2 linked regions of the Oligoflexus sp. genome follow. The protein of the gene in region 1 interacts with the protein of each later gene in a pairwise test. Links are inferred from orthologs where the notes say so. Each region holds a gene or a part of one and is shown in the gene's direction. Other genes may lie near its edges.

What was found.
Region 2: the proteins of uvrA (region 1) and uvrB interact in binary tests that used the Escherichia coli proteins (3 or more experiments, as listed by UniProt). The link is inferred for Oligoflexus sp. from one-to-one orthologs.

What each region holds. Positions count from the first base shown.
Region 1 is NZ_DASTAT010000041.1:19,170-32,681, reverse strand. Bases 3,428-6,851 are described here. They hold uvrA (excinuclease ABC subunit UvrA), read left to right. Parts: upstream 3,428-3,771; coding sequence 3,772-6,651; downstream 6,652-6,851. Other genes in these bases: VFO10_RS08675 (hypothetical protein), read right to left, coding at 6,652-6,851; VFO10_RS08685 (lysophospholipid acyltransferase family protein), read right to left, coding at 3,428-3,622. Outside these bases: VFO10_RS08695 (farnesyl diphosphate synthase), read left to right, coding at 467-1,342; VFO10_RS08690 (hypothetical protein), read right to left, coding at 1,343-2,599; more of VFO10_RS08685, read right to left, coding at 2,771-3,427; more of VFO10_RS08675, read right to left, coding at 6,852-7,716; VFO10_RS08670 (porin), read left to right, coding at 7,837-8,730; glpX (class II fructose-bisphosphatase), read right to left, coding at 8,790-9,746; VFO10_RS08660 (hypothetical protein), read right to left, coding at 9,917-10,630; VFO10_RS08655 (NAD(P)H-binding protein), read right to left, coding at 10,771-11,430; VFO10_RS08650 (NAD(P)/FAD-dependent oxidoreductase), read left to right, coding at 11,499-12,764; VFO10_RS08645 (hypothetical protein), read right to left, coding at 12,780-13,512. UniProt on the Escherichia coli protein: The UvrABC repair system catalyzes the recognition and processing of DNA lesions. UvrA is an ATPase and a DNA-binding protein. A damage recognition complex composed of 2 UvrA and 2 UvrB subunits scans DNA for abnormalities.
Region 2 is NZ_DASTAT010000097.1:110,377-126,783, reverse strand. The notes cover bases 7,863-10,855. They hold uvrB (excinuclease ABC subunit UvrB), read left to right. Parts: upstream 7,863-8,338; coding sequence 8,339-10,372; downstream 10,373-10,855. Other genes in these bases: uvrC (excinuclease ABC subunit UvrC), read left to right, coding at 10,369-10,855. In the rest of the region: VFO10_RS21480 (hypothetical protein), read right to left, coding at 1-18; VFO10_RS21475 (hypothetical protein), read right to left, coding at 307-1,566; VFO10_RS21470 (c-type cytochrome), read right to left, coding at 1,581-2,114; VFO10_RS21465 (DUF3341 domain-containing protein), read right to left, coding at 2,128-2,649; nrfD (NrfD/PsrC family molybdoenzyme membrane anchor subunit), read right to left, coding at 2,665-4,002; VFO10_RS21455 (4Fe-4S dicluster domain-containing protein), read right to left, coding at 4,035-7,277; VFO10_RS21450 (cytochrome c3 family protein), read right to left, coding at 7,339-7,839; more of uvrC, read left to right, coding at 10,856-12,243; VFO10_RS21435 (GFA family protein), read left to right, coding at 12,341-12,772; VFO10_RS21430 (7TM diverse intracellular signaling domain-containing protein), read right to left, coding at 12,787-15,606; VFO10_RS21425 (aminotransferase class III-fold pyridoxal phosphate-dependent enzyme), read right to left, coding at 15,815-16,407. UniProt on the Escherichia coli protein: The UvrABC repair system catalyzes the recognition and processing of DNA lesions. A damage recognition complex composed of 2 UvrA and 2 UvrB subunits scans DNA for abnormalities.

The sequences.
Region 1 (13,512 bases):
GCCGTAGTTGGGAAGATTCTGAACTTCGGGTTTGAAGCGGCCTTTTTGGAAAAAGCGCTGGGCTTTCTCGAAGGTCATCTTGCGGCTTTTGTCTTCGAAAACGTCGGCATAGGGGCCCACCATGTAGCGGCCCTGGTCTGCTTCCAAAATCAGCATGCGTTCTTCGGCGCGCGCAAGCCCGCTCAGGGCCAGGAGAGCCAAACAAAGCAGCTGGAAAACTCTATGCATCGAACGCCTCTTGGAGAAACCGTTAGTGCTTGGTCGGAATTCCAAACATGAAACTTAATACTTATCGAGGCCCCGGCCCGAATCATCCTCCAATGAAAATTAACTCATTGATTTCAGTTAGTTAAAAGACCTTTTCCGGTTCCTTATACGGGGTATCTGACATATGGGTATACAAAAAGGGGGCGCACTGGACAGCGTCCGCGGGTTTTGATCTAATGCCCCGATCAGGAGGTCGGTTATGGTGAGTATCATGGAGTTATCCCCCTGGCTGGAGCGTTTCGAAGCGGAATGGCTTCACGTGCAGGATCGTCTTTATCCCGAATCCACAAGGCTGCATGCAGCCTGCCGCTATGCATTGGCGGGACAGGGCAAGCGCATTCGTCCGCTTCTCGCCATGGCCGCCGCCGAAGCCGTCGGCTCGGATTGGCAAAACGCCCTGCCCGCAGCCATGGCCCTTGAATTCGTGCACACCTACAGCCTCGTCCATGATGATCTTCCCTGCATGGATGATGATGATCTGCGTCGCGGCCGCGCGACCACGCACAAGGTTTTCGATGAAGCCACAGCCCTGCTCGTCGGTGATGCGCTCCTCACCGATTCCTTTCAGGTGATTCTGCAGTCGACGCATCTGCCCGCAGCCATCCAGGTGGAACTCGTCAAAACCTTGAGCGAGGCCGCCGGCGGTCGCGGTATGGTGTATGGTCAGGATCTGGATATGCATTGGACCGGACGGCCGGGGTTCACAGCGCAGGATCTGGATGCCATTCATCACAATAAAACCGGCGCTCTGATTGCTGCGGCCTGCGCCCTCGGGGCTCTGGCAGGCGGCGCGGATACGAAGACGGCCGCTCATTTGAAAGCCTTTGGCTTCAAACTGGGCCTTGCCTTTCAAATCGTCGATGATCTTTTGGATAATAGCGCGGCCACAGGCAAATCGCAGGGCAAGGATGCCGAATCCGGCAAGCTCACCTATTTGAGTTTGATGCCCCAGGGTGAAGCGAGAGAACGCGCCACGCGCTTAACGGACGAGGCCATGCAGGACCTCATGCCCTTCGGCGACAAAGGCGCAACCCTGCGCCTTCTGGCTGGAAAACTTCTGGAACGGACCTACTGATCACAGAGGCTGCGCGGCCAGGATCTCACCAAACCAGCTGATCGGCGCGTAATAAAGCGGGCAGGTCCCGTGCTGATAAGGTTTGGTGGCATCAGGGCTGTCCAGGATAACTTTGCTGACCGGCGCATTCGGAGCCAGGGCCTGGATCGCGGCCAAGGCATAATCCGTCGCCTGAACAGGAACCGCCTCATCGTCACGGCAGTGATAGAAACGGGTCTGGGCCTTCGGAATCCAGCCGTCCTTGAAGTGTGCGTTTTCGCCTAAAAGACGACGCAGAGTCTGCGCTTCCACAGTCGTCGGCTGCGGCAGGATGAAGTCCGCGATGAACTCCGCTTTGAAAAGAGCGGACGGTGCGGACGGCAAAACTTTCAAGGCCTCTTCATAGGTCTTGCTGCCGTTCAAAGTCTTCTTCACCTCATTGGGATCGATCGCGAAGACCTTGTTCAGATCAATTTCGGGCGCCAGATACTGGGCATACGAAAGAGTCAGGAAAGAAAGGTTCACAGGATTGACCGCGGGCAGAGTCAGAGCTTTCATTGCGGTCTGCTCCAGCTCATAAGGCCCCGCACCGGCTGCCGACGCGACGACCTGGAACTCGGTCGAATACTGCGTTTCTATCGCTTTTTGCAGGGCTATCGTCGCATAAGCGCCTTCCGAATAACCGCGCAGGAAGAGAGGCCCGACCTTCAAACCGTTGGCCGCGATGAATGTCTTGGACGCGCGCAGCATCTCGATCAGAGCTTTGGGATAGGCATTTTTAAAGAGATAGGGATGCAGAATTCCAGTGCTGCCGCCGTAGCCGATCTGATCGGCGATCACGGTGATAAAACCCTGGGATGCCTCAAAGATCCCTTCCTCCGGCTTATTGCTCGGCGCCTGCGCTTCACCCGTGATGGTCACGTGCTGCAGGCTGATCCACGGGAAAACCGGGATTCGAATCATCGGCACGATCACAAGGCCTGTGGCCTTCACGGGATTGTTGTTCATATCCGTCGTGCGATAATAGAGGCGATAGATATCGACGCCGGTTCGCGCTTTGACGCCCAGCGCCGCGAACTTCTGATCGAGCTGATCCTTCGGAACGTTGGCCAGCTTCACCGCCATCAAAAAGGATGAGGGCTCGTTCGCAGTGGACTGCACCTGAAGGTCACGGGCCGCTCCGGATTCCTCGGTTTGATCCGGCAGAGGCTCCTGGCAGGCGCAAAGACCACTGAACAGGACAAGGCTGAATAAAAGCCTTTTCGGCCAGGTTTGCATAATGACTCCATGAGTGAATGCTCATGGGACTCATCGGATTTCCTTGAATTTATCTGAATAATAGTCCTTTTCGCCTAGGGAATCGGGGGCTTGTCTTACATTATTACAAGTAATGCAAAATACGGCGTTCCATAAGCGGATCGACTGATCCTGTCCCGACTTTGCCCCGCTTTACTTCCAGCGATTATGGAACCAGAAGTAATGTTCGGGGTGCTGACGGACGATGCCTTCGACGACATCGTTGAAAAGCTGGGAATTCTGCAGAATATCCTCGGACACCTGGCCTTTGTTATGAACCAGCTGCAGTTCCGGCTCACAGCTTACGACATGACGGCCAAAACCCAGGCGATGAATATGCACGGGGACGATAGGCGCAGGCATGCGACGCCAGATGGCCGCAAAGCTGGTATTGGTCTTCGCCGGATGTCCGAAGAACGGCAAACGCGGCTCGCCGGGCCTTGCCTGGTCGATGATGAATCCCACGATTTCCCCGCGATTCAGCACATCACGGATGCCGCGAAAGCCATCGCCTTTCTTCTCGCGCTTGATCCAATAAAGGCCATTGGCCGTCCGCAGTTCCTCGACGAAGCGATTCATACCGGCCGAACCGATCGTCTTCATCACCGCATAGACCGGCGCGAACTCGCGGGAAACCTTGGCCGCCATGGCCTCCCAGTTGCCCATATGAAAGCAGAGCACATAGACGCCCTGACCTTTGGCCAGAGCCGCCTTGAGGTGTTCCCCGCCGCGGACCTCGACATCACGCGCCAAAGGATGACGTGAGGAGGCCAGTGTCTCGAGCAGGGTCTGAACGAAGTTAAAGACAGCCGCACGGGCGATCGTCAGCTTTTCCGCAGGCGTTTTGCTGGTTCCGAAGGCACGATCCAGATTCTTCAGCATCAGAGCGCGACGCAGGCGAAACAGATCGAACACGATAAACGTCAAAGTCGCAGCCAATCGTTCCAGGGATTTTGGGGACAAAAGGCCGAGCGTTCGGGAAAGCAGTTGCATCAGATAATACATGTCAAGAGGTCTCCCAAAGGCAGGCGGAGGAAGTGGGCCATAGCTGCCATGAATTAGCGTCCCCGTCCAGGAAAGTCCAACGAAAACCTGCTGGATTTTTTGTTTGTACAAAAGTATGGTTGACCCGTATTTCGATAAAGGATCTACTCATGACCTCCGTCCAGCCTCACTATGTCGCATCAGCGGCACTTGAAAGTGATGAACTTGTTGTCCGCGGCGCGGAAGAGCACAATCTCAAACATGTCTCCGTAAGTGTGCCGAAGAAAAAACTGGTGGTCTTCACCGGCGTGTCCGGTTCGGGCAAATCCAGTCTGGCCTTTGATACCATCTTCGCCGAAGGGCAAAGGCGTTATGTCGAATCCCTGTCCTCCTACGCCAGGCAATTCCTGGGGCAGATGGACAAGCCGAAATATGAATCCATCCGCGGGCTCGCGCCGACCATTTCCATCGAACAAAAATCCGCCAGTAAAAACCCGCGCTCGACCGTGGGCACCATCACCGAAGTCTATGACTATCTGCGGGTGCTCTATGCGCGCGTGGGTGTTCAGCACTGCTACAAATGTGGCAAGAAAGTGGGACGCGGTGATGCCGCCAGCATGGTCCAGCAGATTCAGGATATGCCGGAAGGCACGAAGATTCTGATCCTTGCGCCTTTGATCGAGCATCGCAAGGGAACGCATAAGGATGTACTCGAAGTCCTGCAATCCCAGGGCTACGAACGCGTGCGCGTCAACGGTTCGGTGGTCAGCATCACCGATGTACAGGACCTCGCGAAGCATAAAAAGCACAGCATCGAAGCCGTCGTGGATCGTCTGATCATCAAAGCGGGTTCGAGTTTCCGGCAGCGCCTGACTGATTCCGTCGAACAGGCTCTGAAGCGCGGCCAGGGAAAAATCATCGTCCATTCTGAAGGCGGCACCGATCTGCGCATGAGTGAAGAGCGCAGCTGCTGCGGCATCGCCTACCCCGAACTGGATCCGCCGCTCTTTTCCTTCAACGCGCCGGCCGGCATGTGTACGACCTGCAATGGCCTCGGCACTGTCGTCGCCATGGATGCGGAAAAAGTGATTCCGGATCCTTCGCTTTCGATTCGTGAGGGTGCGATCGTGCCCTGGGCCTCCTACTTCAAAAATGGCGACGGCAAGGAAGGCGGCTGGAGCAAGGAACGCTTCAATGCCATGAAAAAACAGTGGGGCATCGATTTTGACAAGCCCTGGCAGAAGCTCAGCAAGAAACATCAGAATCTTATCCTGCACGGCGAACCCGGCAAGTCGCTTTCCGTCAAATGGAAGGGCGCGCGCAGTGAAGGCACCTGGGAAACGGAATATGAAGGCATCCTGAAGAGCATGATGCGGCGCTATCTGAGCACGCAGTCGGAGAGCATGAAGGAGTGGTACGGCAAATTCATGTCCTCGCAGGCCTGTGAAAGCTGTGAGGGACGCCGTCTGAAGCCGGAAGTGCTGGCCGTCTATGTGAATGAAAAATCCATCATCGAACTCTGCCAGATGTCGATTGAAGACTGCCGCGCGTTCATGCAGAAGCTGCAGCTCGGCGACAGTCAGCGGATGATTGCCAAGGAACTTTTGAAGGAAATCCAGGCCCGTCTCAGCTTTTTGGTCAACGTCGGCCTTGGGTATTTAAGCCTGGATCGCAAAGGCCCCACGCTGTCCGGTGGCGAGGCCCAGCGTATTCGTCTCGCCTCCCAGATCGGTTCGGAACTGACGGGCGTTCTTTACATCCTGGACGAACCCTCCATCGGTCTGCATCAAAGGGATAACCAGAAACTTCTGAGCACCCTGATGCATCTGCGTGACCTCGGGAACTCGCTGATCGTGGTCGAGCATGATCAGGAAACGATCGAGGCCGCCGATTGGATCGTGGATTTCGGACCAGGCGCCGGAACTGAAGGCGGCCATATCGTGGCCAGCGGACCATTGAAAGCAGTCCTGAATGAAAGCAAGTCGCTGACTGGCCAGTACCTGAGCGGCAAACGAAAAATTGAAGCCCCCGCCCAAAGACGGCCGCGGGATGAGAAGCGCAGCATCGTGATCGAGGGCGCGCAGGAAAATAACCTGCAGAATATTGATGTCAGCATTCCGATCGGACTTCTGACTGCGGTCACCGGCGTCTCAGGCGCGGGCAAGTCCACTTTGATCAATCACATCCTTTATCCGGCTCTCGCTAAAAAACTGCATGATGCGGATGTGGAAGTCGGCCGTCACAAAAAAATACGCGGCCTGGAGCATATTGATAAGGTCATCAACATCGATCAAAAGCCGATCGGTCGAACTCCGCGCAGCAACCCGGCGACCTATACCAAGGTCTTCGATCTGATTCGTGATTTTTATGCGATGCTGCCCGAATCGCAGATGCGCGGCTACACCAAGGGTCGTTTTTCCTTCAACGTCAAAGGCGGACGCTGCGAGCCTTGCCAGGGTGATGGCTTTATCAAGGTCGAGATGCACTTTCTCGCCGATGTGTTTGTTCCCTGCGAAGCCTGCAAGGGCTCGCGCTTCAATGCGACGACCTGCGAGATTCTTTACAAGGGTCACTCCATTGCCGACATCCTCAAACTCTCCGTCCGCGAGGCGCGCGATGTCTTTGCCAATCACCCCAAGATTGTGCAGGTGCTCGATACGCTGATCGAGGTCGGTCTTTCCTATATCTCCCTCGGTCAGTCCGCGACCACGCTATCCGGCGGGGAAGCGCAGCGGATCAAGCTCGCCCGTGAGCTCGCCAAGCGCGATACCGGCCGCACCCTTTACGTTCTGGATGAACCCACGACAGGTCTTCATTTCCAGGACATCGCGCATCTTCTGGATGTGATCCAACGCCTCGTATCGGCGGGCAACAGCGTGGTGGTGATCGAGCATAACCTCGACGTCATCAAGTGTGCCGACTGGGTGATTGATATCGGCCCGGAAGGGGGCAAGGCAGGCGGTCAGCTTGTGGCGCAAGGGACCCCGGAAGAGGTGGCTCGGGTCAAGGACTCGCATACGGGGCGTTTTTTGAAGGACATTCTGCGCTGATCAGAGGCCGATGGCGAGCGTGGTCATTTTCGTTTCCGCGTTCGCCCCGGCCGCCACCCGCATCCGAGCTGCGTGCGGGCCGCGACCCAGTTCATCCAGAACCTCGGCATGTCTTTGCATCAATTCTGCAGCGGGCAGCTTTGCGACTGTCGGCAAAAGGCCGCAGATGAAGTCACAGAAGCCATCGTCCAGGCGAGCCCAGAAATGCTTCGCCAGCTCCTTGTCCCCGCCCAACTTATTCAAGGACTCCAGGACCATGATTTCATCCGGTCGATACATGGTCCAATGGGCCAATGTCACCGCGCTGAGCGGCGTCGGATGCAGGATCTTGATCATCTGCAGCAGATCCTGCGGCTGAAGCTGGGGCAGGAAAGCCTGGGCGTGGAAAGGAAGATCGAAAAAGCGCTGCAGAAATTCGTAGCGCTGATGCTGCAGAGCCAGGGGCACGATCTCAGGTCCGGCGTCCAGGCGGTTCAAAGCCTGCAGAGCCTGATCCACCTGCCCGGCTTTCAGATAGCACTCACTCGCGCGGCGATACAGTTTATAATCCTTTTCGGCCTGTTTTTCAAAACAGCGGGCCGCCTGATCCGCCTTGCCATCCCGCAGAAAAAATTCGCCAGCCTTCAGGTACTGACCGTTGCGTTCATACACCACGGCCGCCCGGTAGGGAACACCCATGCGCAGAAGAATGGCGCAGGCCTCGTCGATGAGGCCATGGGATTCAAGCAGGTCGATGGCTTTCCTTTGAAAGTTTATGGACTCAAAGAGCTTCGCGGCCTCGACGAACTGCTGCAGTTCCGCCAGCTCCTTGGCCCGCAAATAGATTTTTTTCTGTTCACTGCTCAGCTGAGCAAAGAGGTCGGTTTTTCGTACTACAAGTGGAGCAGCCTTCGCCTGCGGTTTGCGAAGTTCCCCGACTTTTCTCTGGACCTTGTCTTTGTGCGTCGCTTGCCAGAAATAAACCACGATCCCGCGCAGGAAGAGGTAGACGAGAATGCCGATCAGTATGGTGGCGGGCAAAAGATATTTGGCCAACACGCCAAGGTCCAGAATAGGTATTTTCACAGATGCATACACCTCACGATTGCTTTTTCATGCCGGGACCATTACCTTTTTCTTTTCTTTTTGAAAAAGGATCTGATGATGAAACTTTCTGCCAAATGCATGCTCCTCTCGGTTTCCGCTATGTCACTACCAGCGATGGCTCAGGAGCAGGGAGCATCCTTCGAGAACTTTCTTCTTTCCAGCCCTTCCATTGTATCACCTTCTCAGTATTATCAGGTGAAAGGTGGCCGTTTTGAAGCTCTGGCGGGCGTTATCAAGTCCACGGATACCGACAAGGATACGGATACCGACACGGACAGGAATGGTACGCAGCTGGGTGCAGGTTACGCGCAGGCCTTGAGCAGCCAGCTCGTGTTGGGGGCTCACGTAAAGTATGCTTCCGACACACGGGACGTGACGCCTGACGATCTGGAAACCACTGCCACAGAAATTCGCCCCTCGGTGGCCTTCAGTGTGTCGCCACTCTTCACCCTGGGCGCCAGCATCAATATCAACACGGGTAAACTCGAACAAGGAAGTGCCAGTGAATCCGTGAGCTATAATACGTTCACATTAGGTGGAACTGTGCATCAGGAGCTTCTTGAGGCAAGCCTCGCCTTCACAACCTCGGCCGAAGATGACGAAAAGCCTTGGAACAGATCGCCCCAGACGATTACTGTTCATGGTCGTTATAAGTTCATGCCGGTGCTGGCTCTCGGCCTTCGCTACGAGCAGGCGGATTGGCCTGGAGTTCAGGCTTCTGGCGAGCAGCCGAAAGATGAAACAGAATCCAGCTATGCCGTGATTCTGGAATCGGCCGTCAGTGACAATTCGCGTGTTGAAGTTGCGTTCATTTCGACGTCGAACAGCATCGGCACCGATGGTGACGACACAACTGAGATCTTCCTGGGCGGTGGTTTTGACCTCACACCCAATATGGAACTCGGTGGACAAATCCGCTTTAACTCGGGCGAGTCTGATTCAACAAAATCCAGCGGCACCGACTTTGCCCTGACCCTCAGCATGATGAACTAATCCCTCATCACAAAAAAAAGCCCCTGGAGCGCTCCAGGGGCCTTTTTTTCGTCCTCAGCTTACCAACCGTAATTCGGTTTGGTCGCAAAATGATGGCGACTTGTTATCTCCCGGATAGTCCCGGTCTGCGAGCGCATCACAATCGAATGCGTGGTCGCGCCGTAAGGCGTATACCGCACGCCGCGCAGATAGGATCCATTGGTCACGCCGGTCGCGATGAACATGACATTCCCTTTGGCCAGATCATCCATTCCATACACACGGTTTTCATCGGTGATGCCCATGGCGCGGGCTCGCACGCGTTCGTCGTCTTTACGGAATTGCAGAACGCCTTGGATTTCCCCACCGAGACAACGCAAGGCCGCCGCCGCGATCACACCTTCCGGGGCGCCGCCGACACCCATCAGAACATCGACACCCGTTCCGGAATCCGCGGTGGCGATCGCCGCCGACACATCACCATCGCCGATCAAACGAATACAGGCACCGGCCTGGCGAACTTCGCCGATCAGTTCCTGATGCCGGGGGCGGTCCAGGATGATCACGGTCAGGTCTTCCACTTTTTTATGCATGGCCTTGGCAATACGCTGCAGGTTCCAGGTCGGTGTTTCATTGATATCAATCACCCCGCGTGCCGCAGGTCCCACGGCCAGCTTTTTCATGTAGGTATCCGGCGCGTGCAGAAAGTTTCCATGCTCGGCCGCCGCAATAACAGCCAAGGCCTCGCTGCCGCCTTTGGCGGTGATCGAAGTGCCTTCCAAAGGATCGCAGGCGATATCAATGCGAGGTCCGCCCTTGCCGACCTTCTCGCCGATATAAAGCATGGGTGCCTCGTCGCGCTCCCCTTCCCCGATTACAATGGTTGCGTCAATTTGCATGGAGTCAAAAGCGCGTCGCATGGATTCAACAGCTGCATGATCGGCTGCGTTTTCATCCCCGCGTCCAACCCAGCGCGCCGCCGATAGGGCAGCCGCTTCGGTCACACGCACAAATTCCAATGCCAAGTTACGATCCATAGCCCGTTTCCCTTCTTAAAGACCTACAAAAATGTGAACTCCACTTTGTTCCTAGCTGATCTGCCGCAAGGAGTCAAATACGAGGGCCCGGACCGCGGGGTAAAGCCCGGGTCATCGGTCCACGTTCTGGTGGCTTTAGGGGCGTGGGCTGTGAACGTCTGTTGCCTGGCTCATTCGCCGGTCAGACGGCTGATCAGGAGGGCGCGATCTTTGCGAAGATCACGCTGTTCGTACAAACTGAGGCTTCCGTTTTGATCCGTATCATAGCGGCCGAGAACTTTTTCCCAGGCCTGAATGAGCTGACGTCTTTGATCCTGGAGCGGGATGCGATCCAGTTCGGTTTTCATAAGCGGTCCAAGGCCCTGCAGCATGCTCACGCATTCGTCGATCTGCAGAAGTTCATCGGCGCCGGCCGCTCTCTCAAAAAACGAGCGGTCAAAAGCATGCGAGAGTTTTTCACCCGGTGCCCCCAGGATCGCCGGATCCATTTTCAGGGTCTGAAATTCAGGGGGCGACAGGCTTCCATCCTGATCCAGATCACCCTCGGCAAAAAGGGAAGCGGTCATCAAGCGAAGGCGGAATTCCGTAAAATTCGCCTGATAGTCAAACGCGGAAAATGATCCTGGCCCCACCACCAATCCCGAGGCGGAATCCAGACTGGGACTTGCCTGCGTGCGGGAGTAGGCAAACACGTGCTGCAGATAGCGAGCCGCAAAGAAGGCCTCATCCGGCCCGACCACACCCTCGGACGCGTCGCCCTGGGCGGATTCGCTGGCCGCGTCCTGCGCTCCAATGGCTTCGTCCTGCTGCTTTTGCGGCGCCTGGCAGGCAGTGATCGCAAGGCCGAGAACGAAAGAACCGATGTGTCGATTCCGGTGGAACATGGTTGCAGACTCCTTTGTCTAAAGACGTATCGGAGTGCGCGTCCGAATTTTGAAGAGGAGCGCGGCTCCGCACTCTTTCTTATGGGAAATCAGGAACCTGCTCAAGCTCGCCGCGAAATCATTTCAATTCTTTCCGCACATCACGATTGGGCGAGCTTCGCATGCATGTCGCGGTTTTCCTGAATGCGCGTACCCGGCTTTCCGGCCAAGGCTTCGGCCACCATCGACCGGGCCACATCCTTGGCTTCGATCGGTTTCCAGCTTTGCAAAAAGCGCGGATAAAGCGGCTCGAACCAGCGATAGGCCTTGATCGAAAGATGCTCCATCAGCCTTTTTTCCTCGCGTTCGCCCAAAAGAAGCGAGGGTCTATAGATCACAAGGGTCTCAAAACCCAAGGCCTTCAGGTCATCTTCCATACGGCCTTTGGTTCGCAGATAGAAATTTTTCGAGGCGGCATCCGCGCCGAGCGAGGACACGACATGAAACTGTTTCACGCCCTGTTTCCGTACTGCCTTGGCAAAGCGGATGGGAAGATGCCAGTCTATTTCTTCGAAAGCGGACTCGGAGCCGGCCTTCTTAATGGTCGTACCCAGACAACAGAATGCAGCATCCGCCTCGACATCCTTCAAAAGCGTATCCAGATCGGTCATGGAGCCGATGCGCTCCTTCCATTTTTGAACCTGGGGCACCTGCGCGCGCCGTCCCACGCTGGTCACCGCGGTGCAGCGTGGTTCAGCCAAAAGTTCCTGAATCACCCAACCCCCAACCAGTCCTGTCGCTCCCATTATCACGGCCTTCATGGTTCACCTCGCTGTAGCCTCATTTGGCGATCCAGTATACAATAAGCAGCATGACCAGGGGAGAGATTATGACGAAGCATGTGATTATCGTCGGTGCTGGGTTTGCCGGCCTGAATGCTGCGAAAAAACTGGGGCGCATGAAAGATATTCGCGTCACCCTTATAGATAAGCGCAATCATCATTTATTTCAGCCCCTCCTGTATCAGGTGTCGACCGCGGCTCTGAGTCCGGCCGACATCGCCGTTCCCATTCGCGCCGTGCTCTCCGGATATCAGAACACCAGCGTTCTGCTGGGACATGTGGACCGCGTGGATCTTCCAGCCAAAAAACTGGTGATGGATGGCCAGGACTTTACCTACGACTATCTGATTCTGGCGTGCGGAGCCAAGCACAGTTACTTCGGCAAAAACGAATGGGAAGGGGATGCCCCGGGTCTGAAGACTTTGGAGCAGGCCACGGAAATTCGTCGCCGCATCCTTCTCGCATTTGAAATGGCCGAGCAGGAAAAGGATGTCGAGAAGCAAAAAAAGCTGCAGACCTTCATCATTGTCGGTGGTGGCCCGACCGGAGTGGAGATGGCCGGTTCGATTGCCGAGATCAGTCGTCATACCTTTGCGCAGGATTTTAAAAACTTCAATCCTGCACGTACCCGGGTGATCCTGATCGAAACCGGACCGCGTATCCTCGCATCCTTCGCACCGACGCTGTCCGAAAAAGCCACCGAGGATCTGGAAAGACTCGGCGTCCATGTCTGGACCAATTCCCGCGTGACCAATATCACCGCCGATGGCGTTTATATCGGCAATGAATTCGTCGCCGCCTCAACGGTCGTCTGGGCGGCCGGTGTGGCTCCGACGGGTGTGAATCAAACCCTGGGTGTCGCGCTGGATCGCGGCGGCCGCGTGATTGTGGAAACCGACTGCAGCCTGAAGGATTATCCCGAGGTTTTTGTCCTCGGGGATCAGGCGCATTTTCCCGGACCGGATGGCAAACCCTTGCCCGGCCTCGCCCCTGTGGCAAGCCAGCAGGGAAAATATGCGGCCAAGGCGATCAAAGCAAGACTCAAAGGCCAGACCATCGAACCCTTCCGTTACCTCGATAAAGGCGCCATGGCCACCATCGGCCGCAACAAAGCCATTGCGGAAATGGGCCCGATCAAGATGAGCGGCATCATCGCGTGGCTCGCCTGGCTTGTGGTTCATATCTATTATCTGATTGGCTTTAAAAACAGGCTTTTGGTGTTCATGCAGTGGGCCTGGTCTTATCTCACCTATAAAAAAGGCGCGCGCCTGATCCTGAATAAGGAATGGCGCACGCATACGACGCCCAAGTAACAGCGTCGTCGGGATTCAGAATTGAACAAAGCGGGCGAGAGCGGACAGAAACGCTCTTCGCGGGAATGGCGAGACCCCTCCGTCAGCCGTGGCAATGCCAGCCGGAATCGTCACACCCAGATGGTGCTGCCACAGCACACCGACCGTTCGCGTCGCATAAGGCTTTTGCAGGGGGTTGAGCCTTTGATGCAGGCCTGGAAAAAAGCGGCCGCGATGAACAGGGACGAATCCATCATTCATTTCCAGACCACTGCTCCTGACGATCTGATAGAAATTGGTGCGACTGAGCTGAAGATCGGGCGAACCGACATCATAGGACAGGTGGTTTTTTCCTTCGAAGACGACTTGGTTACGGCGCGATGCATCCATCATCGAGGCGTTAACGCTGATATAGTCGAGGTCCTCGGGCAGGGTGTGGGTTCGGAACCAGTTTTCCATCTGAGCCGTCGTCATCACCTCAGTCCCCTCAAAAACCTTGGCGACGAAAAGCTGAAAGCGACGCAGATTCTCGCAGTATTCAGCCACCGGCTTGCTTAAGCGGAAAAGATCATCGAAGAGAACGCCCTTCAGAATCCCAAGCGCAGCTTTCAGTTCAATCGCTTCGGGTTTGATACCCTCCCATGCCAGCTCCTCGGGACCGCTCAGGGCCTGGCTGTCCTTGATAATTTCCGCGATGGCGTCTTTCCAAACCCGGGCATTGTTTTGGACTTTAGACCAGCGCCGCGCAGGGCTTTCGCCGCTTTCACAC
Region 2 (16,407 bases), on another replicon or contig:
TTCAAAGGCACCGGCCATGGAACGGACCTCCCAACTGGTTTCGCTTGATTATCTCACGAATATCACCGGCAAAAACTTCCTCACGGAAAAGTCATGAGTGTTTTGTCTTGATTCCAATGGGATTTTGCCGAAACGCCTTCCAGCTCTTTGGATGCAAGGAATTTCAAGCAAGGAGGACTGGGATATGAGGTGGTTAGTCAATTTCAGTGTGCTGTTCTGTTGCTATTTCTGGCTCCATGGAGCTTACATCGGATAAAACAAAAAAAGCCGGCAAAAAGCCGGCTTTTTCATAGTCATGCACTGGGATCAGTGATGGCCGTGGACAGCCTCTTCCAGAAGCGGGTCAGCCACAGGAAGCATCGGATAGCGACGGCTGAACCAGAAGAATGTGGTCACGAACAGACCCGCAATCCCCAGGAACATCCCGACTTCAAGCAAAGGACCGATCCCTTTCAGGAAGTCTTCATGCTTGATCACTTCAGGCTGAACGATCAGCTGATAGGTCAGCCACTGCGCAAACAATATGACAGTCGACATGGTGATGGTCCAAGTCTTGGACCACTTCGCCCACTTGGGAATCAGGAGGTAGAGCGGCACCACAAACCCGAGCAGCGGGATCGCGTAGACGAAGTACAGCCATGGGCCATGCAAACGGTGGATGTAATACTCAGTCTCTTCAGGAACGTTACCGTACCAGTAGGTCAGGATGTGAGCATAGGTCAGGTAAGCGAAGAAGATCGTGAAGCCGTGCATCAGCTTGCCCACATCGTGGAACTGCTGCTGCTTGATGAACTCACCGATGCGGTGCGATTTCAAAGAGAACATGGTGATCAGAAGGGCAGCCATCAGCGTCTGCATCATCACCGCGAATTGCCAACCGCCCCAAAGGGTCGAGAACCATGTGGGCGACAGCGACATCATCACGTCAAAGCAGAGGAAGGTGAAACCCACGCCGTAGCAAACCAAAATAGGTGCGCTCCAGTACTTGGTCTTCACGCGGACTTCTTCACCCAGATAAACGGCATCGTCATGACGACCTTCAAGCCAGGCCTTGTCACGATTCAGGGTCAGACGGAGCTGCCAGATCACAAGGTAGGTGAGAAGGGCCAGAATGAAGAAGACCCGTGCATACATCAGGTTGGGCTGAAGCCACGAGCGCTTGCCCCAGAAGTGATGCAGCATGTCAGGGTTGGCGATCCAACGATAGACTTTGCCAGCGCCGCCGATGTCGAACATCACGGCGATGATAAAGACCACGAAAAGCCCGGACGCGACGGGAACGAAAGCACCGAAAGCTTCCTGAATCCGGCGGATGGGACGGCCCCAGGTGGCGCCGATCACGTCCTGCATGGCGGCGAAAGCCATGGCGCCGAAACCAAGACAGAAGAAGAAGAACAGGTTGAAGAGCAAGGCGCCCCAAACGCGGGGACCCTGGTGCGTGAAGAAGCCTATGCCAGCAGCCACGAGGCCAATGACAATTCCCACCAGCGCAGCCATGCGCAGGGTGGATGAGCCTGTCAGAAACAATGACTCTTTTTCTTTATAAAGATCCTTGGCGATACTCATCGAGGTTCCTCTTCCTATTTCGGCTGCACTTGCAGGGTTCTCAGATAGGTAATCAATTGCCAGCGCTCATGCGGGGAAATCGAGTGAGCATAAGCTGGCATAAGATTGGCGCCATTCGAGATGCGGAAGAAGAAGAACCCGTCTTTGCGAGCCACCAGATCGGGACGCGTCAGGTCAGGCGGGGCCAGCGGATAGGCATCTCCCATCAGGCTCTTGCCTTTGCCATCCGGACCGTGGCAGACGGCGCAGTAGGTGTCGAACATCTTTTTACCGTTGTTCACTACATCGCGGCTGACCTGGGCTCCCTCACCGAAGGGATTGCGCAGTTCCTGCTCCGCGAGTTCAGGAGTTTCCGGATAAAGGATCGCATTGATGGTGACGGCACCATCGGGAGGATTCAGGTAGGTCTCCTGAGTCTTCGCCGTGGGGTTGTCGGCCATATCAGGCATGTATTGCAGTTTGGTCGTATTCCGACCATGGGGGTTGCAGGCACTGACGCCGGTGAGGGTCAGAGCTGTCAACGCGAGCTTGGTCGCCAGATGCTTCATGATTTGCCTTTCCTCACTTCGACTCAATGATACGAATTTCTTCAGCGCCGAACGACTTCAGAAGCCGGGCCTGCTCACTGTCGAGCGACGCGTTGGGCACGAAGATGCCGAAACGGTCATCGGTAAAGCGAGGGTCCAGAATACGTTGCTTGGGGTTCGGCAAACGGCCCATGACGAGCATGCCGAGAATCGTCATCAAACCACCGAAGAGAATTGTAAGCTCGAAACCGACCACCACGTACGAAGGTACGGAATAGAGACCGGCAAGCTTACCACCCACCACCTGCGGCCAGTCATAGTCAAGCCACAGGGCCAAACCGAAACCGGTCACAGTTCCCGTCATAGCGCCGGAAAGGGTGAACCAACGGACTGGACTTGGACCTGCGTCCAAGGCTTCTTCGATCTCGTGATACGAGGTCGGACTGAATACTTCGTGTCCGGCGCAATCAGAACGGGCTTGAACCGCCTTCATCGCATCGACGAGGTTATCCAGATATTGATAAACAGCTAAGATTCCACCTGGTCTTTTACTCATGGGTAGCCACCTTAATCAATGATGCTTCTTGCTTAATGGTTTGGGCATGATCAGTTTCAATTCCGACATCGACACGATCGGGAAGAATCGGCAGAAGATCAGGAACCAGAACATGAACCAACCAAAGCTACCAAGGGACAGACAGATATCACCAAGCGAGGGCTGGAAGTGGCCCCACGAACCAGGTAAGAAATCTTCAACCAAGGACGACACGATAATGTTATAGCGTTCGAACCACATGCCGACGTTGACCAGGATCGCCACAAGCATGGACACGGCCACGTTGTTACGCATACGCTTGGACCACCAGATCATGGGGAAGATACAGTTACAGAACACCATCACCCAGAAGTAGAACGCGTAAGGACCGATCGCGCGCTTCTCGAAGACACCCCATTCGTAAGGGTTGCCCGAGTACCAGGCGACGAAGAATTCGATGGCATAAGCGTAGAACACGATGGTTGACGTCAGAAGAGTCAGCTTCACGCAAGCTTCAAGATGCTCAGGGCGAATGAACTCTTCCATGCGGAACATCTTACGAACCGGAACGAGCAGGGTATAAACCATCGCGCAACCGGAAAGGATAGCACCCGCAACGAAGTAGGGTGGGAAGATGGTGGTGTGCCAGCCGGGTTGGATGGACATCGCAAAGTCCCACGAAACGATGGAGTGAACCGAAAGTACGAGGGGTGTGGCGAGGGCCGCGAGGAAACCGTAACCGGCTTCATAGTGGTGCCACTGTTTCGCTGTTCCGCGCCAGCCAAAGCACATGATGCCGTAGATGATGCGACGAACGCCTTTCACGCGGTCACGGATGGATGCCAGGTCAGGCACCAGACCCATGTACCAGAAAAGGAGCGAAATGGTCAGATAGGTCGAGATCGCGAACAAGTCCCAGGCCAATGGTGAACGAAGGTTCGACCACAGGTTGTTGGTGTTCGGCAGGGGTGGAATCCAGTACATCGCAACCCACAGACGACCGACGTGGATCAGCGGGAAAAGACCCGCGGTGATCACAGCGAAGACCGTCATAGCTTCAGCGCTTCGGTTCACCGTGTTACGCCACTTCGCGCGGAACAGGAACAAAATAGCTGAAATCAAAGTACCGGCGTGACCGATACCGACCCAGAAAACGAAGTCGGTGATCAGAACACCCCAGTAGACGGGACTGGTTTTACCCGTGATCCCCATACCGTAGGTGATTTCCAAACCCCAGGTGATCGCACCGATCAGAAGAAAGATAATCGCGCCGGCCCAAGCTATGTAATAGGTTGGGTGCGGCTTTCCCAGATTGGCTAAAATGCCATCATTGACGTCTGAGATCGTCCTGTTCCACTTTACTTCCTCGCTCATCCAAATGCTCCGCTTAGATGTCGTCGTTTGTCTTAAGGATGCCCTTGCCCAGGTTCACCGGCGCCATGGTCGTGACCATCGCCGGCTGCAAAGCCTTCTGTTCCGTCATGCTTCACTTTCGCCATGTAGTTCAGGTTCGGCAAAGTTTTCAGACCGTACTCTTTCTTCTCGGGATTGCCGCCGAGCAGAAGGAAAGCACGGTTGTCTTTGCGAGCGCGCGCTACGCGGCTATTCGGATCCAGGAGGTTGCCGAAGACGATGGCATCGGTTGGGCAAGCCGTCTGGCAAGCTGGACGAATTTCACCGTCGAACACCATGCGGTTTTGCTGCTTGGCGTTGTGCTTCGCATCACGGATACGCTGCACGCAGAACGTACATTTTTCCATGATGCCGCGAGTACGAACGGTCACATCCGGGTTCAGAGCGCGTGGGTTGCGATCCATGGGGCTGTCGCCCATGACGTTCCACTTGTAGGTGTACCAGTTGAAGCGGCGAACTTTGTAAGGACAGGCGTTCGCGCAATAACGAGTACCAACGCAGCGGTTATAAGTTTGAGCGTTCAGGCCTTCCGGTTCATGCGTCGTGGCGAACACGGGACACACAGCCTCGCAAGGCGCGTGGTTACAGTGCTGACAGGTCACAGGCTGGAAGCTGACTTCAGGATTATCAACAGCGCCGCTGAAGTAGCGGTCGATACGAATCCAGTGCATGCGGCGGCCCATGCGGACCTGCTCGCGACCCACTTGGGGCACGTTGTTTTCCAGGTCACACGCAACCGTACAGTTGCCGCAACCGGTACAACGCTCAAGGTCGATCGCCATGCCCCAGCGGTACTGGGTACTCGCCTTCCACTCGGGGAAGAGCCAGCTGGATCCACGCAGATCGCCTTCCTTGGGCACATGCGAAGGATAAAGATCCGGTACGCTGTCGAGATCTTTTTCTTTGCGTACGTTCGCCACGGCCTGGCCCATGGGAATGATCGGCATGATATCGAAGCGGTTGGCAATATCATTGTGCTTCTGCTGCGAGCAGAGCTGATAGAAGCGGCCGGTTTTCGTGATTTCCACGGTTTGACCCGCAGTGACCACATCACCTGTCAAAGGATCGGTTTCGTAGGCGAGGGCGACCATGGGATCGATACCTACGAGCTGACTAACCCGGCTGGTCGCGAGCTTATGACCGTTACCGCGGGGCACTGCGATGGTATCGTAGTGCAGGCCTGGCATCGGATACACAGTGGCTTCGAAGGAACCGTTCGGACCTTTGATGACCACGACATCGTTGTACTTCACGCCGATTTCGCGAGCTTTATGCGGATTGATCGCAACCCAGGTGTCCCAGGCGATCGTGGTCATGGAATCGCCGGCTTCCTGCAGAACAGGACGGTCGGCACCGTAACCATCACCCAGTTTACCGTCGAGGTAAGCCACGAGTTTGAAGCCAGCACTCACGGGAGCCGGTTTCACGGCGGCGCTCACATCCTTCAGCGCAGGCATATCGCGCTTGCTGAGTTGAGTGACGAAGAAACCTTTGCGCTGGATGGCTTTGAAGAAGGTATCGAAGTCTTTGTTGATACCCGATTCTTTGTAAATACGGGTCCACTTGTCACGCAGGTAAGCACGGTAGTCGGCGTAAGGACCAACAGGTTTACCGAACTTGCTCGCGGTCCAAAGGAGGATGTCTTCCGGCTGACGGCTGTTCGCCACAGGACGGACCGCAGGCTGTTGGATCGACCAGAAGCCGGCCACCAGCTCCTCATCACCCCAGGCTTCCAAAGGATTGTGGGTGTTGAGTTGGAATTCTGCGTACTGACAGGTTTCGGTCGGCATCGGCTGCATGGAAACGATGGATTTGATGCCTTTCAAAGCGGCGTCGATTCCAGTCGAGGCGGGCAGGGTGAACGCAGGGTTCACGTCGATGACGAAGAGCATATCGTAGGTCGCAGCGTCTTTCACGAAGCGAGCCACATCTCCGGGACGGCCTGGGTTCTTGAACCAGCCTTGATCGAAATAAAGAAGGCGATCCGCATACGCACCAAGGAGGACGTTGGCCATGATCGCAGCCAACTGCACCTGGGTTCCGTTCTTGCTGAAGGCACCCGATTCACCGGCGAGCAGCACGGCTTTCTTGCTCAAACCTTCGCCGGCCACTTTATTGATGACTTCATCGAGCTTCAGGCGGGTCTTGGCTTCGTCGATCAAAGCTTTGTTAGCTGTGACCACAGCACGGATGCTGTTTTTGTCGCCGGCTGAACCCTTCGATTCAGGACGGTTCAGCAAAGCTTCAACCAATGCGAGTGTCACAGCCAGTTCATCACCGGCTCCGATCACATGACGTTCATCCGACTTGCCGCCGGTCACGGTCATGCGCGACTCGAATTGAACAAAACGACCTTTGGCGCCCGAGCGGAAGGTGTGACCCACCGACCAGCTCTTGCTTTCGAAGATCGGGGCGACGCCGCCGTTCCCTTCGAGGAAGTTGGTGCCCACACCGATCAAAAGCTTCGATCGACGCAGGTCGGAACGTGGCATGCCGTCCACGCCGAAAGCCAAACGATGGGCTTCGGAAACGGCATTATAAAGAGCGTTGGTCTCGTAGACATAAAGGTTGTCTTCCGATTGACCGATCGTTCTGAGGAAATCTTTATAGAATTGCTGGCTATGGCCGGTGCTGCCTTTGGTGAGAATACCGACTTTCTTCGCGGTCTTCACCTTGGCGCTCAGAGCGTCATAGATCTCGTCCCAGGTCACAGCAGTCATCTGATCGCCGAGTTTCGCCTTGGGAGCGTTGGGACGGTCGGGATGAAAAAGAGCCTGCAGCTCGGACAGGGCAAGAGCCGTCGTCGCACCCTGGCTCAGAGGATGCTCAGGATTGCCTTCGATAAACACCGGACGGCCTTCGCGGGTTTTCACCACAACGCCGACGCGGTCGATGGTCGTCGCGTAATAGTTTGCGACGCCCGGAATGAAATCCTTGGGCTGCTCAACGTAGGGAACTGCTTTTTCAACGGGACGGTACACGCAACCAGCTGTTGCCAGCATGGCTCCTGCGCTGAAGAGGCGCATAAAATCACGGCGGTCGACAGGCAGTTTCTTGCCTTCTTCCTGGGCTACGCGATCCTGAGTCTCGCCGAGATCGGGCATAACCTCTTCGATGTTCATGTAGAACGGCCCCGGCACAAACTCTTTGGCGGGTTTTTCGAATGGCTGATCTTCGGCCGCAAAGACTTCTGGCTTGTCTTCCAGACCACGGAGATCCCTATCGATACTCCTCATCTAACAACTCCCTTTCAAGACGAGACGCGCTGCCTCGGTAAAAGTCTTATTTATTCTTTTTTTAGTAGTGACAGGTCGAACAGTTGATAGGGGCCTGGTTAGCCTGGTGGCATTCCACACACCAGCCCATCTGCATGGACTTCGCCTGCTGCACAGTCACCATTTCCTTGACGTTGCCGTGACACTCGGCGCAATCGATGCCTTTTTGCACGTGCGGACGGTGGCTGAAGCGGACAAAGTCAGGAAGGTCGTGAACCTTGGTCCAGACCACGGGCTCTTTCGATTCCCACTTCGACTTCAGATACTTGATGGCATCCTTGTCGGTGCGAACGTACTGGTGGCAACCCATACAGGTGTTGAGGGGAGGGATTCCCGCCGTTGCGGAGCGACGTGCCGCGGAGTGGCAATACTCGCAAGGGATCTGACGTGTCCCGGCATGCAGGTTGTGCGGGAACTCAATCGGCTGCTCGGGATGATAGCCGACATTGTCAACCGTATCACCGGGCGTCCAGTAGTTGGTCCAGAACTTGTTGCCGCGCCCGCACGCACTGGGAATCAGCAATGCAAGCAGCAGGCAAAGCCTTGCTAAGCGAGAGAAAGTCTTAGTCACAGTAGCCAACGACAGCCTCCTTAACGGGAAAAATCAATATCGACGGATGCAAACTCAATAAATGAGGAAGATAGCTTCAGTCTCAACTTGCTGAGTCTCTTGCCACGAAAAACCCACAGAGAAAGCTGCGTCTCGCGCGCAAGTGGCGATCGTCATATGACCGCCTTAGTTATCATAATTTCCATGTAGCGCCAATCCTTTTATGGACGCTATTCGCTCAGCACTGCTTGGAAATTCGCTGAAAATTTCGACCGGACAACCTGTTTCAAACCGGCCTCTATTCGGCCGTCGCGACGTGCTAGTCTAAAAGAAGCCCTGATTTTAAATCAGATCCACGTTTGCTACCAACAAGAAACAGTTTTATTTGAGCAGAAGTTTTGCGAGAATCGGCCCACTGCCAAAACCGCACGCAACCTTGCGTGAGACGGTTCCGGCACAAGAAGGGATGCGCATGGACTTCCAATTGACCGAGGGCCTCGTCCCCAAGGGCGATCAGCCAACCGCTATCGCCGCCATTACAGAATCCATTCGTCAGGGTCAGAAACACAACGTCCTGCTCGGCGTCACCGGGTCAGGAAAGACCTTCACGATGGCCAATATCATTGCCCGAACGGGGTTACCCACCCTTGTTATGGCGCCGAACAAAACTCTGGCGGCTCAGCTTTTCACGGAATTCCGAGAACTCTTTCCCAATAACGCCGTAGGCTTCTTCATCAGCTACTATGACTATTATCAGCCCGAGGCCTACATACCCGGCAGCGATACTTATATAGCTAAGGATGCTCTGATCAACGATGACATCGACAAAATGCGCCACGCAGCCACGCAATCGCTGTTTGAACGCAAGGATGTCATTATTGTGGCGAGCGTCAGCTGTATCTATGGTCTCGGTTCGCCGGCCAGCTATGCCAACCTCGTGGTGAATATCAAGAAGGGCGACGAGCTGGCTCGTAATACTTTTTTGCGAAGTCTGATTGATATCCAATACACACGCAATGACACGGCCCTGCAGAGGGGTACCTTCCGTGTGCGGGGCGACGTGGTGGACATTCTTCCTTCGCATCAGAAGGATCAGGGCGTTCGCGTCGAATTCTTCGGCGACGAGATCGAAGCCATCTCGGTCTTCGATGTCCTGACCGGCAAAAAAGTGAAGACTCACGAATCGCTCGCCATCTATCCGAATTCGCACTACGTCACCGAACGCGATGACATGCGCGCCATCGTGCGCGAAATCCTTCATGATCTGGGCGTGCGCCTGCGGGAGCTGAAGGAGGAGAACAAGCTGGTGGAATACCAGCGACTCGAACAGCGCACTATGCATGATGTGGAGCTGCTCGAAGAGCTGGGCTTCTGTCCCGGCATCGAGAACTATTCACGCTATCTGACCGGAGCAGCTCCGGGGCAACCGCCGCCGACGCTGCTCGATTATTTCCCGAAAGAGTTTCTGACCATCATCGACGAAAGTCATATCACCGTTCCCCAGATCGGCGCGATGTACCGCGGTGATCGGGCTCGCAAGGAAAACCTTGTGAATTACGGTTTCCGCCTGCCTTCAGCGCTGGATAACCGGCCTTTGAAATTTGAAGAGTTCCTGGAACGCACCGATAAGATCATCCACGTGTCCGCGACCCCGGGCCGTTACGAGCTGGAGCAGACCGGCGGTAAATACGCTGAGCAGATCATTCGCCCGACCGGACTGATTGATCCTCAGATTGAAATCCGGCCGATCTCCAATCAGGTCGACGAGCTTCTGACCGAAATCAAAAAGACGATCCAAGTCGGTGGCCGCATTCTGATCACGACGCTCACCAAGCGCATGGCCGAGGACTTGACCTCCTATTACCGCGATCTTGGTATTAAAGTGAAGTATCTGCATTCGGATATCGAAAGTCTCGAACGCAGTGAAATCCTCCGGGACCTCCGGAAGGGCACTATAGATGTTCTGATCGGGATCAACCTTCTGCGCGAGGGTCTTGATCTTCCCGAAGTGCAGCTGGTCGCCATCATGGATGCGGATAAGGAAGGCTTCCTCCGCTCCCGTTCGTCGCTGATCCAGACCGTGGGTCGGGCGGCGCGGAATGCGAACGGCCGGGTGCTCTTCTTTGCTGATCACATCACGCAGGCCATGCGCGAGTGCATGGATGAAACCGATCGTCGCCGCCGCATCCAGGTGCAATATAACCAGGACCATGGCATCACGCCCCAGACCATTCAGAAGGAAATGCAGCAGAGTCTGCGTGAAATTTATGGCCTGAGCACGGATGATCATCATCAGCCGAAGGTTTCGGCGGATAAACTCCTGAGCGAGCACAACGTGAAGTCGGTGCGCGAGCTGGAGAAACTGATCACGCGGAAACAAAAAGAGATGCAGAAGGCAGCCGCCGAACTCGATTTCGAGAAAGCTGCTGAGATTCGCGACACCATCGCGGCACTCAAGGATACGCTCCTCGTTTACATGGACGAAGCGGGAAGTTTGAATACATGACTTTATTGGCAGATAAGCTGAAGCAGCTGCCGCAGGATTCGGGTGTCTACCTGATGAAGGACCAGAAAGGGACCATCATCTATGTGGGCAAAGCCAAGAATCTGAAGAACCGGGTTTCCAGTTACTTTCAAAGCGGCGGTCAGCACACTCATAAAACGCGGGCCCTGGTGCATGAGATCACGGACTTTGATCTGATGCTCACCAAGACCGAGGTCGAGGCGCTCCTTCTGGAGCGGACTCTGATCCGGCACCATGCTCCGCGTTACAATATCCTTTTGCGTGATGATAAGGAGTACCCTTATCTGCGCGTTTGTTTTGATGATCCCTGGCCCCGCCTGGAAAAAGTGCGTCGGCGCAAGGAGGATGGGGCGCATTACATCGGGCCCTTCGGCAGTTCATCGCGCCTTGGGATGCTGCTGAAGCAGGTTTACCGCATTTTCCCCCTGATCCGCTGCTCGCCGCATGAATTCAAGGCCGCCACGCGCCCCTGCAATTACTATCATATGAAGATGTGCCTCGGCCCCTGCACGCGGCCTGTGGATCGCGATCTTTACATTAGTATTATGAAGGGCGCGGTTTCGCTGCTGGAAGGGAACGTCAAGCAGCTTAAAAAGCAGCTCGAAGAGCGGATGAAAGAGGCCGCCCTGTCGGAAAAATATGAGCAGGCCGCCCAGTTCCGCGATCAGATCAAAGCCATCGAATCCATCACCCAGGCCCAGGTCGCCATCCTTGATCAGACGGTCGATGCGGATGTCGTGGGCGTCGTGGAAGCGCCGGGCTTTCTGTCCTTTCAGGTCAGCACGATTCGCAATCGGGCCCTTCTGGGGGGCGATTCCTTTATTACGAAGGATTCCGCAGGCAGTCTTCAGGAAGCCCTGGAATCCTTTATTCTGCAGTATTACAGCAATCGTCAGGTGCCGCCCCTCATTCTGGTGCGTGACGTCGATGGATTCAGTGACGAACTGGCCAGCGTTTTGACCCAGAACCAGGAAACGAAAACCCTGATCCGCCGCGCGAAAAGCAAAGAGGAAAAGGACATCCTGGAGCTGACCGAAAAAAACGCCCGCCATCAGTGGGAGCAGAACAGTCAGCTGAATGATCAAAGCCAGGTGGCCCTGCAGATGCTCCAGGAAACGCTGGAACTCAAGAATCCTCCGAAACGCATTGAATGCATCGACATCTCGAACCTTCAGGGCACGGCGATCGTGGCCTCGGATGTTTGTTTCATCGATGGCAAGGCGGCGAAGAATTTCTATCGCCGCTACGAAATCAAAACCGTGACCGGCGCGCCGGATGATTTCGCGAGCATTCGCGAGGTCATGGAGCGGCGCATCGAACGCGGCATTCGGGATGATGATCTGCCTGACCTTATGATCATCGACGGCGGCAAACCCCAGGTCCGGGCCGCAATGGATGTGCTCGTCCGCTTTCCGCAGCTCGGCCTGCCGCTCGTGGGCCTCGCCAAGGCCCGGATTGATACGGGACTGCGCGATGATTCGGCGGCCGTGCGTTATTCCAAGGAACGCCTCGTTTTACCGGATCGCGAGGATCCCATTGAGCTTGAAGAAGGCACGCCGGTCTTTCGTCTCGTGACACGGATTCGGGATGAAGCCCACCGTTTTGCGATCACCTATCACCGGAAAAAGCGCTCGAAGATCTCGCATGCTTCGGTGCTGGATGATATCGCGGGTGTGGGTCCGACCTTGAAAAAAAGGCTTCTGCAGGAGTTCGGTAGCCTGCAGGCGCTCCGTGGCAGCAGCCTCGAACGCCTGATGCATGTCAAAGGCGTGAGCGAAAAAGTTGCCATGAATATCTACACCGCTCTCAACGGTGACGAGAATCCATCCAAGGAAACAAGCAGCGGTTCGTGAACCCCTTTCGCTGCATAATACCCCCGCCTTCCTGCAAACAATGCTTTCGCATACAGTGCAGGGAACAGCCCGAACCCGGGAATGAGGGGGAAAATCCATGGATAATAATGAGTATGTGGGACATTGTTTCTGTGGCACGATTGAGCTTCGCGTGACAGGCAGCCCTGTGGCCATGGGATATTGCCATTGCGAGTCATGTCGCGCCTGGTCCGCAAGCCCGGTGAATGCCTTTACACTTTGGTCGCCGCAGGCGGTGCGCCTCACCCAAGGAAGCGATCAGCTGGCCTCGTATAACAAGACCGATCGAAGCACCCGCAAATGGTGCAAGGTATGCGGCGGGCATGTTCTGACGGAACATCCAGGCCTTGGTTTGACTGACGTCTACGCGGCGGTCATCCCCAGGTTTCCCTTCAAGCCCGAGGTTCATGTCAACTATGGTGAGACTGTTCTTCACATGCATGATGGGCTTTCCAAGTTAATGGATATGCCCAAAGAAATGGGAGGCTCAGGCAGGATGATGGCGGACTAGCATCCTGGCCTGAATCAAGCAGCGGATTCTGAACCTGAGCTGGGTGGCGCTGCATTCAATTCCGCCCAATGCTCATGCGGCAGGAAGATCCGGAAGGCAAAGGCCACCGGCTTGATTGCCTGCGGCTGCTCCAAAAGCTGAATAAAGATCTGGCCCCCGGCATCGGCCAGGACTTTCCGCACGGCGTCCATGCCCACGCCCCGCCCTGAAATTTCCGAAACACTGGAGGCCGTGGAAAATCCCGGCACAAAGATGAAGTTGGCGATCTCTTCAATGCTCGGCTTATGGTCCGCATGGAAAAGCTTCATGCCCTTGGCCTTATCATGAATGCGATCGAGGCGGAGGCCGGCCCCGTCATCGCTCAGATCAATCTCCAAATACCCATCGGGATGTTCACGCAGATCGATGAATATCGTGCCCGAGGGTTTTTTGCCTTTGGCCACCCGCACATCGGCCGGCTCAAGACCATGATCGACGGCATTGCGCAGAAGGTGCACAAAAGTCTTCCGCAGAATCTCGGCCCCATCAACGGTAAAACCCACATGCGCGCCGCGAATCACCACCTCAGGGGGTTCCTTGCCCAGATCACGGGCAAGCGACGGCAGCTTGGATGTCATGTCTTCGAAGAAGGTGCGCGCGTCCGAGAAATAAATGTTGAAGAAGGTATCCTTGACCCGCGTGACAAAGGGCATCAGATCCGCGTCCAGGTCCATGCGCTTTAATTTCTGCAGTTCCAGAATATGATCACGCACCAGCTTCAAATCGATGCGGGCCATGTTTTCTTCCGGTTCGCGCTTCAGCTTATAGCGATTGATCGCGAAGTATTCATCCACCGGGGCCTCCACATCGGAAAGCAGGGCCAGCGCCTTCTGCCGATCCCAGCTCATGATCCCTTTCTGGACATCGGCATAATACTGCTCGCATTCGTGGGCCGAGTTGGTGATTTCCGAGAAGTGATAGGTCCGCGCCGCGCCTTTGATGGTGTGCATGTTTACAAAAAGGAGGCGCAGCGTCTCCTCATTGTGCCCGCTGGTCTGCCCGGCCAGCCTGCGGCTTTCTTCGAGCAGCTCCCGCGATGACTTATAGAAGAGCATGAAGCGTTCGGTCGAAATCTCCAGAAGACGGGTGATGATATCAATCTCGCGCTGGGTTTTCTGGTTCTTCGCTTCGAGCGCCTTCAATGCGGTGACGTCCTTGATGGCCAGAAGAATCTTCTCGACCAGATCCGTCTTCTCGTTCACCACGGGCTGCCAATCCAACTCCAGGATCCGACCGCCTTCGAAACGCAGGGTGTTCGGCAGATTCCCGGCATTCGTTTCAAAGTTCATGGCATCCTCACCGACGCTGGTTTCGAGGATGGTCATGGTCATATCCTTGGCCTCGCGCGTCAGATCACTGCGATCCAAAAATATCTTGCGAATATTCTGCCGCTCGGGCGCCTTGTCCCCCAGGATCTGGGTCACAAAGCGGGAGTAATCATCATTGATGGCTCCGTCGGCATTGATGGTCATAAGACCCTGCTGCACGCTGTGAAGAATGGTCTTGGCATCCCGGGTCTGCCGCTCCACTTCCACGCGCAGATCCCGGCTCAGACGCTCGGCTGTGCGGAAGGCGTGCGCGAAATTCTTGCCGACCACCTGCGATTGGGTGATGATAAAGGCCAGCATTCCGTATTGCCCAAGGTAAGGCGCATCATAGGCATTATTCACGGCCACCAGGATATCATTCAGCATGGCGATGATCATAAGGCCAAGGCCCAGCGCGGAAAGGCCCGCTCCCCTTTGCCCTTTCCAAGCCGCACGAATGGTCTGCACCATGAGTAGCGGTGGGACCACGAGGAAGATCCCATTGACAAGGATCATCAGGACCTGAGGAACGCTGGGAAAGGAGAATACGGCAAGCGCCACGCAGCCAGCCACGAACACCTGATTGCTGCGCACCATCCAGGGCACGATATACTTGGGAAAACTGTGATGCAGAAAAAGCATGATGCAAAGAAGACCAAGAGGCAGATCCATTAGGATATTGAAAACGCCGAAGAGCCAAACGAAAGTATTCGGAGCTGTGAACGCTTCACCCCAGAGCCCCTCGGTCGAGGTGAAACGCACGCCCATGACCAGGGCAAAGGCCGCCATATGAAGGCTGCCGCGGTCATCCCTTCTTTGCAGGAAAAGGGCGAGGTTGGAAACGAGCAGCATAAAGAAAGCGCCCAGGACAAAAAACGACTCCCAGCGGGTGTGAGTGATCTCGTCGCGGAAGATCGCCGGGAAGCGTCCGAGACTGGGCGTCGAACGGTAGGTCGCATCTATCGTATATTCACTGACGTGAATCAAAAGCCAGCCGTCTTTCACAGCAGGCAGGCTCGTCACTTTCTTGCGGCTCTGCGGAATGCTGCTGTCTCTATCCGTCCCAACCTTCCCCACAGACATCAGCGGCTGCACGCGCCAGGCGCCATCCCCGTCGGTGTAAGCAAAAAAACTGCGGTAGTTGTTGAAGAACTGATCGATCAGAAGACCCAGGCGTCCCGCAGGCAGATGCTCCAGGCGAACGGCCAGCGTCCCGTGCCCCTGGTTCCGATAGCCCGCCTCCTCCCAGCTTTGTCCGGGCATTTTAATCAGCATATGGGGCAGGCTTTCGAGATTCGTCATATCTTCAGCGTTCACAAAACGATCGGGATAGAAGCGCCATTCTCCCTGGAGCTTGAGTCGCGACTGCTGATCAGGATCCCATGCCGCAGCGTCCATGACGCCTTTTTCCAGCATCGCGCCGTAGAGCGGCGTCATCCAGAAGGCGGAAAGGCTCAGCAAAACCAGGGCGAAAAACCTGTCCATCATGGCCAACCTCGGGCGATCAAACGCTGATGATGACAATACTGACGATGAGAAAGAGAGTCGGACATCTCACGATCTTCATCCCCCCTTGGGTATGCCTCGTTATCGGCAGAAGGGGACGCATGATGTGGACAGGGTGAAATTTGGAAGATTAGGCGGGTATTTAAAGGCCTTTCTTACTCAAGGTAAGAAAGGCCTTTATTGAGGATGATCAGCTGTAGACGGGCCCACGTTTCAGGGCTTCACGAATCTTGCCGATCACAAGGTCGATTTCCGCCGGCGTGATCAAAAAGTGAGGCGTAAAGCGCAGAGCGTTCTTGCCGCCGTGGATCACACCGATGCCCTGCTCGCGCAGCCAGGTTTCGACGCCGTGCTTGCCGACAACTTTATAGCCTTCAGGGTTCAGATGAAGGGCACAGAGAAGGCCCGTGCCGGTAGCGCCAGTCACGACGCCCGGGAATTCTTCACGCAGCTGATTGAAGCGATCCAAAAATTCCTGCCCGCGATCGCGGATGTTCTTCCGCAGCTCCGGCGTCACTGAATCCAAGACCGCACAGGCCACATCCAGGGCGCGAGGGTTGGTCGTCATGGTGTTGCCATAGATCCCGCGCTGATAAAGTTCAGCAGCATGGCGATTCAAAGCAAGAATCGACAGCGGATACTGCCCGGCATTCACCGCCTTCGAATAGGTTTCCATATCCGGCGCTTCACAGGTTTCAAAACCAGGATAATCGCAGATGCTGAGGCAGCCTTGGGCCCGAAGACCAGCCTGGATCGAGTCGATCATGAAAAGGGAGCCGTGCT